3 regions of the Mesobacillus sp. ABV4_180 genome follow, and region 3 is predicted to be linked to each of the others. Evidence: predicted binding sites of a transcription regulator. Region 3 holds the regulator's gene; each other region holds the start of a gene.

Region 1 (4,459 bases), 3.0 Mb from region 3:
CTTCGTCATTTCGGTTTTACCGACACCTGTTGGGCCGACGAACAGGAAGGAACCTATTGGGCGGTTCTTGGTTTTCAGGCCTGCACGGCTGCGGCGAATCGCTTTGGAAACTTTTTGCACGGCATCTTTCTGACCGATTACCTTGCTGTTCAGGTTTGCTGCAAGGTTTTTCATCTTTTCCTGTTCTTCTTCCTGAAGTTTGCCTACAGGAATACCCGTCTTCTGTTCAATGATTTCCTGGATATGCTGGATGGTAACAACAGGACGTTCTGAACTGGTGTTATTCTCCAGAGCTTTTTCAAGCTTCGCTTCTTCATCACGAAGCTTAGCAGCCCTTTCATAATCTTCTTTTTTCAATGCTTCTTCCTTTTCCATTGCAATCTCAGCAAGCCGGTTCTCGGCATCGTTATTATTTGAGTATTCAGTAACCAGGTTGAGTTTGGATCCGGCTTCATCCATAAGGTCGATTGCCTTGTCAGGAAGGAAGCGGTCCTGGATATAGCGGTGTGATAATTGCACACATGCCTTGATTGTATCTTCCGTAAAAAGAACCTGATGGAATTCTTCGTATTTGGTCTGAATTCCTTTCAGAATTTCGATTGCTTCTTGCACAGTTGGTTCAAGTACATGGACAGGCTGAAAGCGTCTCTCGAGTGCCGCATCCTTTTCAATCTGGCGGTATTCCTTCAACGTCGTCGCACCAACAACCTGAAGCTCACCGCGGGCTAGAGCTGGCTTTAAAATATTCCCTGCATCCATCGAACCTTCAGCAGAGCCTGCACCAACAAGCTGGTGAATTTCATCAATGAAAAGAATGATATTTTTTCGAGCCTGTAATTCTGAAATCAGCTGTTTCATTCTTTCCTCGAATTGGCCGCGTATACCTGTGTTTGACAGCATTGATGCGATATCTAATAAATATACTTCTTTGTTCTTCAGCTTATTCGGTACAGAGCCTTCGACAATCTTCAGCGCAAGTCCTTCGGCAATCGCCGTTTTACCAACGCCGGGTTCACCAATGAGAACAGGATTGTTTTTATTTCTTCTATTTAAGATTTCGATTACGCGCTTAACTTCTTCGTCACGTCCAATCACAGGGTCAATCAAACCCGTCCTGGCGATTTGCGTGAGGTTTCTTCCGTATTGGTCAATAAAACCATTTCCGCCCCCCGTAGTTTTAGCTGTTGCAGCCGGTTTTGGTTCAGGGATTTGATGATTCAGATCTCTTGGGATTTTGAACATATCATCGAATGGTGAGCCGCCATGTCCGCCGAATCCGGACATCGGGCTGCCAAAGGAAGCACCTATCTTTTCTTTCTCTTTTTTGTAGCAAACATCACAGAGCATTAAATGCTTCTGATTACCGTTCAGGGTTATTTTTAATTGAATATTAGCGTGTTTCTCATGGCAATTTTGACAAAGCATTTAAGTTCCTCCTTCAAAATTTCTATTTAGGAATCTGATCAGAGAATAATCTATTTGACTTTGACTATCTTTGATCAATGTAGTTTTATTATACTTTGACCTTCTTTGACTTTCAATCGCTTTGATTGTGGTAATTTTTACAAAATGTGATTGATCATTTAAAAAAAGCTCGTCATGGTTTGTCTGCATCCACATATATTGGAAAGAAGGGAGGGGAATGCTTTGAAGACAAACTGGGGTGCTGCCTTTCAAATCGCTGCAGTATATGTAGGCACTGTAGTAGGTGCCGGCTTTGCGACAGGGAGGGAGATCGTCGAATTTTTTTCCCGCTTTGGCATATTTGGTTTGGTAGGAATATTCATGAGCGGTTATATGCTTATATACATGGGTTCAAAACTGATGAGGATTGCTGCTGCAATCGGTGCACGTTCATATGAGGAAATGAATGAGCATTTATTTGGGAAGTTTTTTGGGAGGATTATCAATGTTGTCATGCTGGTCATGCTTCTAGGGGTCTGTGCGGTTATGCTGTCAGGCGCAGGTGCCGTCTTTGAAGAGCAGCTTGGGCTGACGAAATCATTGGGAATCTTTATTACAATAGCGCTGTCACTGGCTGTCATGTTTGTTGGCTTGAAAGGTGTTTTTGCGGTCAATACATTTGTGGTTCCAATGATGATTCTTTTCAGCATGATCCTTTTTTTTCTTTCTGCTAAATTGCCTGGTTTCATTGAACAAGTGGTATTTATACCGCATGCTGATGACGGGTGGAAATCAGTCGTTGCTCCATTCTCTTACACCGCGCTGAACTTGTCCCTTGCTCAGGCTGTACTGGTGCCAGTGGCTGCAGAAATCAAGGACGATAATACGGTAAAATGGGGAGGGATTATCGGAGGAATAGCCCTGACACTAATTTTGATTTCAAGCCATCTAACTTTGATCATGCTTCCAGGGTTTGAAACGTTCGAGATCCCGATGGCGGTGATCATGAAACAATTGATTGCAGGACTTTATTGGATCTTTGTTTTAATTGTGTATGGAGAGATTTTCACTTCGGTAATCGGGAATATCTTTGGTTTGGAAAGGCAAATTCAAAAATACATCAAGCTGCCAAGCTTACTCATCGTTTCATTTTTATTCTTGATTTGCTATTTCATCAGCCAAATCCATTACGGAACATTGCTTTCAATTTTGTATCCTGTCTTTGGTTACATCAGTTTGATTTTTATTGTCCTTTTATGGATGAAGCCAGTAAACCTTAAAAAATGAAGAATTGAGATATAAAAAAAGAAGGGAGATTACCCTTCTTTTTTGTGTTATTTTTTTTCTGCCATTATTGATTTAGCCATTTCGATGAATGCCTGGCGGTGGTCTGCATTGTCTTTTGTGAAAAGGGTCAGTTTCAGAGGCTGATCCTCATTTTTAATTAAGTAGGATGTTACGATGTCTGAACCATTTTTGGTCTCCATTGCCCATGCATTTTCAAAGAATGGGTCTTCAGGCGTTTCTGCTTCTGTGACTTCTGGTCCTACAGCGGACAGTTGTGCTTTGGAATTCTCTTCAACCAATGTCCATTCGGCATCAGCAGGCAGCAATTCGATTCGCATAAATACGCTGTCGTCTTCAGACCATAATAAAACATCTTTGTTTGGTTCCTCAGCAGTCAGCTCATAATCCGGCAAAACATACATAGAATAGTTTTGGTTGTCATTGTATTTTAAGAATGCAGTTTGTTCCTTTTGTTCGCCGTTAACTGTGTAAGAAAGATTTTGTTCCATGATGCGGATCAGGCCTTCTTCGTTTTTCTGTTCTTCAGACTTCTGGCCTGCCGTTTCATTTTCATTTTTTTTCGGTGCTGATGCTGGCTGTGAAGCAGGTGCTTTATCAGCTGACTCTGATTGTTCTGCAGAGCCGCAGCCCGCAATAAGGATTGCTGATAAGCTGATTACCGTGAATGGCGTTAATAATTTTCTCATATATTTTGCCCCCTGTTATCTCGAATGGTGTGTTCTACTTTTTTAGACGCAAGATTCGAATGAAAGTTACAAATCCTGTCATATAAACTAAAAGATATCATGGACAAGTATATCGGGCAATAATGAAAATGACCCATTGCCAGGGACAATAGGGTCATTTTATCAGTGGATATGCTTTTCTGCATTCATCGGAGAGGCAGAAAAACAAATAATAATAGATCAAAAACGATATGCGATACAATGACGAGTGGCAGGCTCCGTTTCCAGGCATATAAAATACTCCATGCCAGTCCAGCAATTATAGCTGCGATCACAAGAATAATTTCCCCGGAATATAGGTGGACGGAAGCATATAAAAGTACGGATAGCCCGATTGTTGTCTTCAAACCAAAGTACTTTCCAAGGCGTTTTTGGATAAAACCTCTCCAAAAGATTTCTTCGCCAGGAGCGATGACCAGAACCAGAACAATGTAATGCCAAAATAACTCAGGTGAGAATCTGCCATAAAGGCGCGAGATTTGGTTTGAAAATGGAAGGTTCAATGCATCAATCAAATTACTTCCAATCCAGAAAAGACCAAATAAGCCAAGACCGGCTACAGTCCCAATTGTTAAATAGGAGATTGTTGAAGCTTGATCCTCAATTTCTTCATGTATGATTGAATAACTGATGAGTACCAGCATCGAAGCTGTGAATATATACCAGAAGACAGTCTTATCCTCGAAGGTAAAGAATAAGAGTAGATGTGCGATCAAAATGCCAAGAATAAATCTCCGATCCGCCATCCAATTTTTCATTTATGACAAACCCCTTTCCAGAAACAAAACTTATTGTACCAAAAAAATTATTAAAATTGTAAGGAAATGATTTCATCTGGTTGGGGAATGGTAATATGGAAACACAATTTCATTAATGGAGGGAAAAGTATGTCAGAATCAAAGCGTGAAAAAGAGCGGAACTGGACAGTCCGGAAGCAGGACCAGCACCCTCATGGAAAAGTAAAATCATTTAAGGAACTTGCTGGAAAAGAGAGCAAGGAATAATAAAGAAAAAGCAGCCTA
Region 2 (4,459 bases), 3.2 Mb from region 3:
CGTCCATGCCTAAGTTCAGCTGCTTTGTTTAAATCATAATCATTTTCAGCCTTTTCCAATTCCCGGCGAAGTTTTTCCAGCAATTCGCGTTTTTCCTGGACCTTTTGTATTCCTTCTTTTTCCTTATACCATCTAGCCTTCATTTCATTCGCCGTTTCCCTAAGGTTCACAAGCTCCTTGCGAAGTGTTTCCAGGCGATGGCGGCTGGCATCATCTTTTTCTTTCGTGAGCGCAGCTTCCTCGATTTCGAGCTGCATCACTCTTCTTGTTACTTCATCAAGCTCCGAAGGCATAGAATCAATTTCGGTACGGATCATCGCGCATGCCTCATCCACAAGGTCAATTGCCTTGTCAGGAAGGAATCGATCCGTAATATAGCGATCGGACAGAGTGGCAGCAGCTACCAGCGCCCGGTCGTGGATATTGACGCCGTGGTGGATTTCAAATCTTTCCTTCAATCCTCTTAAAATCGAAACAGTGTCCTCGACATCAGGCTCCTGTACCAATACTTGCTGGAATCGGCGCTCAAGTGCAGGATCTTTTTCAATGTACTTTCTGTGCTCGTCCAATGTTGTTGCACCTATGCAGTGGAGTTCACCGCGAGCGAGCATAGGCTTCAGCATATTGCCGGCATCCATTGCCCCTTCTGTTTTCCCTGCACCGACAATCGTATGAAGCTCATCTATAAACAGAAGGATTTTACCATCACTTTTCTTTACTTCATTTAAAACTGCCTTCAATCTCTCTTCAAATTCTCCGCGGAACTTGGCACCGGCGATCAATGCACTCATATCCAGGGCGAAGATGGTTTTATCCTTAAGGCCTTCAGGGACATCCTTGCGCACGATCCTCTGTGCAAGGCCTTCAACGATTGCAGTCTTACCTACTCCAGGCTCTCCAATCAATACTGGATTATTTTTTGTCTTCCTTGAAAGGATACGGACCACATTCCGGATTTCACTGTCCCTGCCAATGACCGGATCAACCTTGCCGGCACGTACTTCCTCTACAAGATCACGACCATATTTCTTTAATACCTCATATGTTGCTTCCGGGTTTTGTGAAGTCACTCTCTGGTTCCCCCTAACTTCCATGATTCTTGCTAACATTGTTTTCCTCGATAAACCGAATCTTTTCAATGCAGCTCCCGTTTCAGAGGAAGCCGTGTCAAATGCAGCAAGCAAAACATGTTCAACTGACAGAAATTCATCATCAAACTGTTTCATTTCCTTTTCTGCCTGTGCCAAAACCTTTTGCAATGCAGATGTAATATATAATTTACCATGCTCCACGCCGCTTCCTATTACCTGCGGCTTTTTGGATAATGCTTTATTTAATTCTTCACTAATTTGCCCGGGATTGATTCCCATGCCAGATAGCAAAGTGCCCACCAGGCTGCTTTCTTGCTCAAGCAAGGCAATAAACAGATGCAAATCGTCTACTTCCTGATGATTATGCTGTACAGCCATGGTCTGGGCCGAAACAAATGCCTTCTGCAAGCTTTCCGTCATTTTATTCAAATCCAACCCAACCACTCCTTTGACCTTTTTTGACCTTTAATTAATATTATAATAAAAATTCCCAATAAGTAAAGCCATCCGCACTGGATGGCTTTCTTTGCAAATAATTTTGTTTGTTAAGGTTTTGGCATGTAAGTCCAGTGGCGATTGTGGTTTGAGGTTTCCGGAAAACGGTCTCCTGCTTTCAGCTTTATTTTTTGCGGGTTGTTAACATTGCTTCCTGTTTCACCAATTTCAATGTAAATACCATTATTGGGAGCTTTTTGCCCAGGACGGAACTGATGACTCTGACCCATTAGAATTCCTCCTTCATAAGTAATTCGGCTATTTTATTATTTGCGGATTTAATCAAAGTATTAATGTTTAATTTATCCTTCCAATAAAAAGCCATTTACGTTAAATTAGTTGGTATGGATTCAATACTGAGGGGGAGGATCTTTAATACGATATGGACAACTTTTATGACTTGATCAAATACATATTTTTAGGGCTGTTTCAGGGAATCACTGAACCGATTCCGGTATCTTCGAGCGGACATCTGGAGATAGCTGAGCATTTTTTCGGGTTGCAAATCGAAGGAATGAGCTTTGCGCTATTGGTGAACACAGCGTCGTTATTCGCCGTATTGTTGATTTATCGTGATGATATCATCCGGTTAATCGTTAATGGGATTGCATATCTTAAAAACAAAGATCCTGAAGCAAAGTCAGATTTCATGTTCATCCTTTATTTGATTGTCGGCACGATTCCAGCCGGTGTGATCGGGATATTATTTGGCGATTTCGTCGAGGACAACCTGGCGTCCATCCAAACGGTTGGTATTACATTACTAATTACCGGTATTGCGCTTTGGATGATCCGCAATATGCGCGGCCGCAAAAATGACGGAGATATACGCTTTAGGGATGCAATCATTGTAGGCCTTGCACAGGCAGTCGCATTGATACCAGGGATAAGCCGCTCAGGAGCAACAATTGTCGCTGCCATGGGGCTAGGAATGAAACAGGAAACAGCACTAAAATATTCTTTCCTTCTTTATATACCTGTAAGTGTTGGCGGAATGATTCTTGGATTTTCAGACATATTGAATGATCCCTACCTTGATGATTTAGCTATCCCGTATACGTTTGCGTTTTTCGCTTCTCTTATTGCTTCATATATCTCTTTAAAATGGTTCATGAATATCATGGCCCGCGGAAACCTGAAGTATTTTGCGATTTATTGCTTTATCGTCGGCCCGCTGGTCATACTTTTTTCTTAAACATGGCGAACCCCGGCTATTTTTGTAGCCGGGGTTTGTTCTATGTGACGTTTTTAAGCATGTGAGCTCAATGTGGGCTTATAGAATTTTTCTATGTGACCTTCTTTAGCCTACGACCTTCAAACGGTCTTATAGAACTAACTTTCTTACGCCATCATCTAATCCTCGACTCTAACCCACATGACTTAATCTTTTAAAATCTCCACCAGTAATGCTTTTTGGGCGTGGAGCCGATTTCCTGCCTGCTCGAAGACGACTGAGTGCTGCCCGTCAATCACTTCTGCTGTTACTTCCTCCCCACGGTGCGCTGGGAGGCAGTGCATAAATAGATAATCGTCTTTAGCTCCCTTTAGCAAATCTTCATTTACCTGATAATCACAAAAATCCTTCAGCCTTTGCTCGTTTTCATTTTCCTGTCCCATGCTGGTCCAGACATCTGTGTAGATCACATCCGCTGAATCCACAGCTTCGAATGGTGAATCTGTAATGACGAGCTTTGCCCCGCTCTCTAATGCAAAACCTTCGCAAAGAGCAGTTATTTCTGCATCCGGGGAATAATCCTTTGGACAAGCAATCGAGACATCCATTCCCATTTTTGTACAGGCAATCATCAATGAATGAGCGACATTGTTGCCATCTCCGATGTACGCGAGTTTCAATCCTTCCAGCTTGCCCTTCTTTTCATAGATCGTCATTAAATCCGCCAGAGCCTGGCATGGGTGATATAAATCGGTCAGTCCGTTTATGACCGGTATGCCAGCATGATCTGCCAGTTCCTCAACAGATTTATGCGAAAATGTTCTGATCATGATGCCATCAAGGTATTCTGAAAGGACATGTGCTGTATCGCAAACCGATTCACCGCGCCCCAACTGAAGATCATTGCCATTTAAATATAATGCGCTTCCTCCCAGCTGGATCATGCCAACCTCGAAGGAAACCCTTGTACGAGTCGAAGATTTATCGAAAATCATCCCAAGAATTTTCCCCTTTAACGGCTGGTCAAATTGTTTCTTTAGAGTCTTTTCCTTCCGGATTACCGCTTTATTCAGCAATGCCATAATCTCATTTTTCTCTAAATCGGCGAGTGTTAATAAATCCTTCCCTTTTAAATCAATGTCCAGCTGCTGCAGTGCATTCATTTCGCAATCACTTCCTCACTTTTTTCTGTCAGCCATTCTCCCAAAGACTTAACATTCCAAGATTCTATAGAATTGCTTTCTAAAAGGGCGTATAAGGTTTCTTTTTGAGTTAAAACAATCTTTCGATTCTTGACTGCCCATTCTCTTAATGCAATGTCCCTTTCTGAATTACCAGGACAATAAAGGGCAGCGATCTGTTGGTGGTCAGTGAGATGTTCGTTATCCATCAGCGTTAAAGCCAGGGCGTGGTTTCCCACTTCCAATAGAGCTTTTTTGTCAGCAAAGGCAATTGCACCTTGAACCGTTTTTCCATTAATGGAATGAAAGCTCTTATTTATGGCCTCTTGAAAAGTAGATCCGATACTGATCCCTTCACCGGTAGAAATCATCTGTGGACCGGTCTTGCTATCGAGCCCCTTAAGTGCAAAATTAGAAAAAACGGGATGCTTTACACAAATGAATGGTGCATTTGTATCAAGCTTGATTTCGTCTTTCGACAAAAAGTATTTCCCGAGCAATATTTTTGTCGCTTTATT
Region 3 (4,459 bases):
GTGGCGATGGCGAGAAGGTCACACCCGTTCCCATACCGAACACGGAAGTTAAGCTTCTCAGCGCCGATGGTAGTTGGGGGTTTCCCCCTGTGAGAGTAGGACGCCGCCGGGCACACGAAAGAACAGCTGTAATGGCTGTTCTTTTTTGTGTCTTTTTTTGCATTAGAAAAACGAAACCTCTTAAAAAGTACAGGAATATATTATTCTTTGCGCTATCTCAATTGAATCTCACTTTTTCTAACTAATCTCCCAACCAATAATCAAGAAAATGAAAATCACCATAAAAACGTCTCCATGCAAACAATCTTTTGGTTTCGTACTTTGCTTATATTGGCGATAAATGAAATATATCGACCAGATTTTGCATTATATCAGCGAAATTATAATTTTATCGACCACATTTTAAGATATATCGATCATAATTCCAGATATATCGACCACTTGCATCCAGGCACTAATCACCACATTCGCCCATATAATAAGTCATCCAGCCCAAATGAAAAAAATACCTAACATCAATTCATTAGAAGTTTCCACCTAAATTAAAATGGGTATAATAACCAACAACACCCCTAATTGTTATGTTTTGGCATACATAATTTTGGCGAAAATAATTCTGGATGCATTAATTGCATCGAAAAAAATTTTTTTGTATAATTAATGTCAAATATAGTCAAAGTCAGATAGGGGGAGGTTTAGTGAGGAATATATCGGACATCATTGAAAATTACCTCAAGCATGTTTTGGAAATGAGCGATAAGGAGATCGTTGAAATCAAGCGAAGTGAAATCGCCGATAAATTTCAATGCGTACCATCCCAGATCAACTATGTCATTAATACGAGGTTCACGATTGAACGAGGATATCTTGTTGAGAGCAAGCGGGGTGGCGGCGGTTATATCCGTATCATCAAAGTCCAGACTTATGACCATGCGCACCTGATTGATGATCTACTGTCTTTGATTCAAACACGGATTTCGCAAAGCAGCGCTGAAGATGTCATTTACCGCATTGTCGAGGAGGACGTTGTCACGGACAGGGAAGCGAAGATCATGCTTAGTGTACTTGACAGGTCAATCCTGTACATTGAACTTCCGCAGCGCGATGAGTTGCGTGCGAGGATGTTGAAGGCGATGCTGATGGCGTTGAAATTTAAATAAGCAAAGTAGATAAAGAGGTGAGGGCATGATCTGCCAAGAATGTAATCAAAGGCCGGCAACGCTGCACTTCACGAATTTTTCAAACGGCGAAAAAATGGAAATGCATTTGTGTGAAAAATGCGCACAAGAAAAAGGCGACATGTTTATGATGAACAACGGACCTGGTTTTTCGATCAATAGCTTGCTTGCCGGATTGTTGAATATGGAATCTGCTTTTCCGGAGCAGAAAAAGGAAGCTTTACAAACTGAACAGGTCCTTCAATGCCCGCAGTGTTCCATGACGTTTCCACAGTTTGTGAAAGTAGGAAGGTTTGGCTGTGCAACTTGCTATGATGCATTCCGCGGCCAGTTGAATCCCATTGTAAGGAGGCTCCATAGCGGTAATTTCACGCATATTGGAAAGATTCCTAAGAGAATTGGCGGAGATCTTCAATTAAGGAAGACGATTGATGATTTAAAGCAAACTCTGAGAAGTTTAATTTCCCAGGAGGAGTTTGAGAAGGCTGCAGAGACCAGGGACCAGATCAGGGGACTGGAAAAGAAATTATCAGAGAAGCAAGAGGGAGGGGAGTAGCCTTGTCATTGGAGAAGTTCATCAGTCAGGCTGTAAGCTCCTGGATGAGTGATGATGGTCCTGATTCTGATATCGTCCTCAGCTCTCGCATCCGGTTCGCACGGAATCTGGATGAATATAATTTTCCGACTCTGTTCACAAATGGAGAGGCTGAGGCTGTCATTGGCACGATTATGGAGCGTGCCGAAAACACATCCATACCTAAATTTGGGCAGCTGGAACTGATAAAGATGGATGAAATCCCGCCACTGCAAAAACGGGTACTTGTTGAGAAACATTTAATAAGTCCCAATCTAGCTGAAAACTCGATCCATGGCGCAGTCCTTTTAACTGATAATGAAGAGATCAGCATCATGATCAATGAGGAGGACCATGTCAGGATACAATGCTTGTTCCCGGGATTCCAGCTCAGTGAAGCTTTGAAGGCTGCCAATGAAATTGATGACTGGCTTGAGGAATATGTCAATTATGCGTTTGATGAGAAGTTCGGCTATTTGACCAGCTGTCCCACGAATGCAGGAACGGGGTTACGGGCATCGGTGATGATGCACCTCCCCGGACTCGTACTGACACAGCAGATGAACCGGATTGTGCCAGCGATTAACCAGCTTGGTTTAGTGGTAAGAGGGATATACGGCGAAGGCAGTGAGGCACTCGGTAATATTTTTCAAATATCCAACCAGATAACGCTTGGCAAATCAGAAGAGGATATTGTTGAAGATTTGAAGAGTGTAGTAAACCAGATAATATCTCAGGAAAGGTCAGCTCGTGAAGCATTAGCGAAGACTTCGAACATACAATTAGAAGACAGAGTGTTTCGTTCATACGGAATACTTGCCAACAGCAGGATCATCGAGACGAAAGAAGCTGCGCGTTGTTTGTCCGATCTAAGACTTGGGATAGATATGGGTTTTATAAAAGATATTTCAAAATCAATATTGAATGAACTGATGATTTTAACTCAACCAGGTTTTTTGCAGCAGTATGCGGGCGGACCGCTAAGGCCGAATGAGAGGGATATCCGCAGAGCTGCTTTTATAAGAGAACGATTGAACATGGAATCAAAAGAAGAGTCAGGAGGATGATCTTATGATGTTTGGACGATTTACAGAGAGAGCACAAAAAGTATTGGCACTCGCACAGGAAGAGGCGATCCGCCTCGGACATAACAATATCGGTACAGAACACATCTTACTTGGCCTTGTACGTGAAGGAGAAGGCATTGCAGCGAAGGCACTATACGGTTTGGGACTGGGAGCAGAGAAAATCCAGAAGGAAGTGGAGAACCTGATTGGCCGCGGCCAGGAAACGTCCCAGACAATCCATTATACGCCAAGGGCAAAAAAGGTCATCGAGCTTTCCATGGATGAAGCGAGGAAATTGGGCCACTCTTATGTGGGCACAGAACATATCCTTCTTGGCTTGATCCGTGAGGGTGAGGGCGTAGCTGCAAGAGTCCTTAACAACCTTGGAGTCAGCCTGAACAAAGCACGCCAGCAGGTTCTGCAGCTTTTAGGAAGCAATGAAACTTCAGGACATCAAGGAGGCGGTGCGGCCAATGCTAATACTCCGACACTTGATAGCCTTGCAAGGGACCTGACGGCAATTGCAAGGGAAGGAAGCCTTGATCCGGTCATCGGCCGCAGCAAGGAAATCCAGCGTGTGATTGAAGTACTTAGCCGCCGCACAAAGAACAACCCAGTATTGATCGGGGAGCCTGGTGTTGGTAAAACGGCGATTGCTGAAGGATTGGCACAGCAGATCGTGAATAATGAAGTACCGGAAATCCTTCGGGATAAACGTGTCATGACGCTTGATATGGGAACAGTTGTTGCGGGTACCAAATACCGCGGTGAATTTGAGGACCGGCTGAAAAAGGTAATGGATGAAATTCGCCAGGCAGGAAATATCATTCTTTTCATCGATGAGCTTCATACATTGATTGGTGCAGGTGGAGCTGAGGGTGCGATTGACGCTTCCAATATCCTGAAGCCGTCACTTGCCCGCGGAGAGCTTCAATGTATCGGGGCAACAACATTGGATGAGTATCGCAAATACATTGAGAAAGATGCTGCATTAGAAAGGCGCTTCCAGCCGATTACAGTGGATGAGCCGACTGCAGAGGAATCCGTTCAAATTTTAAAGGGGCTTCGTGACCGCTATGAAGCTCACCACAGAGTGTCGATTACGGATGCAGCGATTGAAGCTGCGGTAAAATTATCAGACCGCTATATCTCAGACCGTTTCCTTCCCGATAAAGCGATTGACTTGATTGATGAAGCTGGTTCGAAGGTGCGTCTGCGTTCCTATACAACTCCGCCGAACCTTAAAGAGCTTGAGGTGAAGCTTGAGGAAGTGCGCAAGGAAAAGGATGCTTCCGTACAAAGCCAGGAATTTGAAAAGGCTGCATCTTTGAGAGACACTGAACAGCGCCTGCGTGAGCAGCTTGAAAATACGAAGAAAACGTGGAAAGAAAAACAGGGCCAGGAAAACAGCGAAGTTACTGTGGAAGACATTGCAAATGTTGTCTCCAGCTGGACGAATATCCCTGTTTCGAAACTGGCACAGACTGAAACGGATAAGCTGTTGAACCTTGAACAGCTCCTTCATTCACGTGTCATTGGCCAGGAAGAAGCTGTCAAGGCGGTTGCCAAGGCAGTAAGGCGTGCGCGTGCCGGACTGAAGGATCCTAAGCGCCCGATCGGTTCATTCATTTTCCTTGGAC

The links. The regulator CtsR, encoded in region 3, represses protease genes until heat stress. The targets are predictions, from matches to a motif close to ATGGTCAATAAAGGTCAAACA.
Region 1: a site for CtsR is predicted at 1,518-1,538, ahead of ACXAEA_RS16660 (ATP-dependent Clp protease ATP-binding subunit). Genes of this name have one in related genera too.
Region 2: a site for CtsR is predicted at 1,537-1,557, ahead of clpB (ATP-dependent chaperone ClpB). Genes of this name have one in related genera too.

What each region holds. Positions count from the first base shown of each region.
Region 1 covers NZ_JBSWTJ010000001.1:3,237,345-3,241,803, reverse strand. Annotated here, with positions in the region: gene ACXAEA_RS16660 (ATP-dependent Clp protease ATP-binding subunit) at 1-1,425, opposite strand, end outside; gene ACXAEA_RS16655 (YkvI family membrane protein) at 1,648-2,691, shown strand; gene ACXAEA_RS16650 (hypothetical protein) at 2,739-3,398, opposite strand; gene ACXAEA_RS16645 (lysostaphin resistance A-like protein) at 3,584-4,195, opposite strand; gene ACXAEA_RS16640 (DUF6254 family protein) at 4,325-4,441, shown strand.
Region 2 covers NZ_JBSWTJ010000001.1:3,411,415-3,415,873, forward strand. Annotated here, with positions in the region: gene clpB (ATP-dependent chaperone ClpB) at 1-1,526, opposite strand, end outside; gene ACXAEA_RS17490 (YjzC family protein) at 1,637-1,816, opposite strand; gene ACXAEA_RS17495 (undecaprenyl-diphosphate phosphatase) at 1,969-2,781, shown strand; gene argF (ornithine carbamoyltransferase) at 2,967-3,923, opposite strand; gene ACXAEA_RS17505 (carbamoyl phosphate synthase large subunit) at 3,920-4,459, opposite strand, start outside.
Region 3 covers NZ_JBSWTJ010000001.1:187,611-192,069, reverse strand. Annotated here, with positions in the region: rRNA gene rrf (5S ribosomal RNA) at 1-112, shown strand, start outside; gene ACXAEA_RS01065 (CtsR family transcriptional regulator) at 699-1,160, shown strand; gene ACXAEA_RS01060 (UvrB/UvrC motif-containing protein) at 1,186-1,734, shown strand; gene ACXAEA_RS01055 (protein arginine kinase) at 1,737-2,819, shown strand; gene clpC (ATP-dependent protease ATP-binding subunit ClpC) at 2,824-4,459, shown strand, end outside.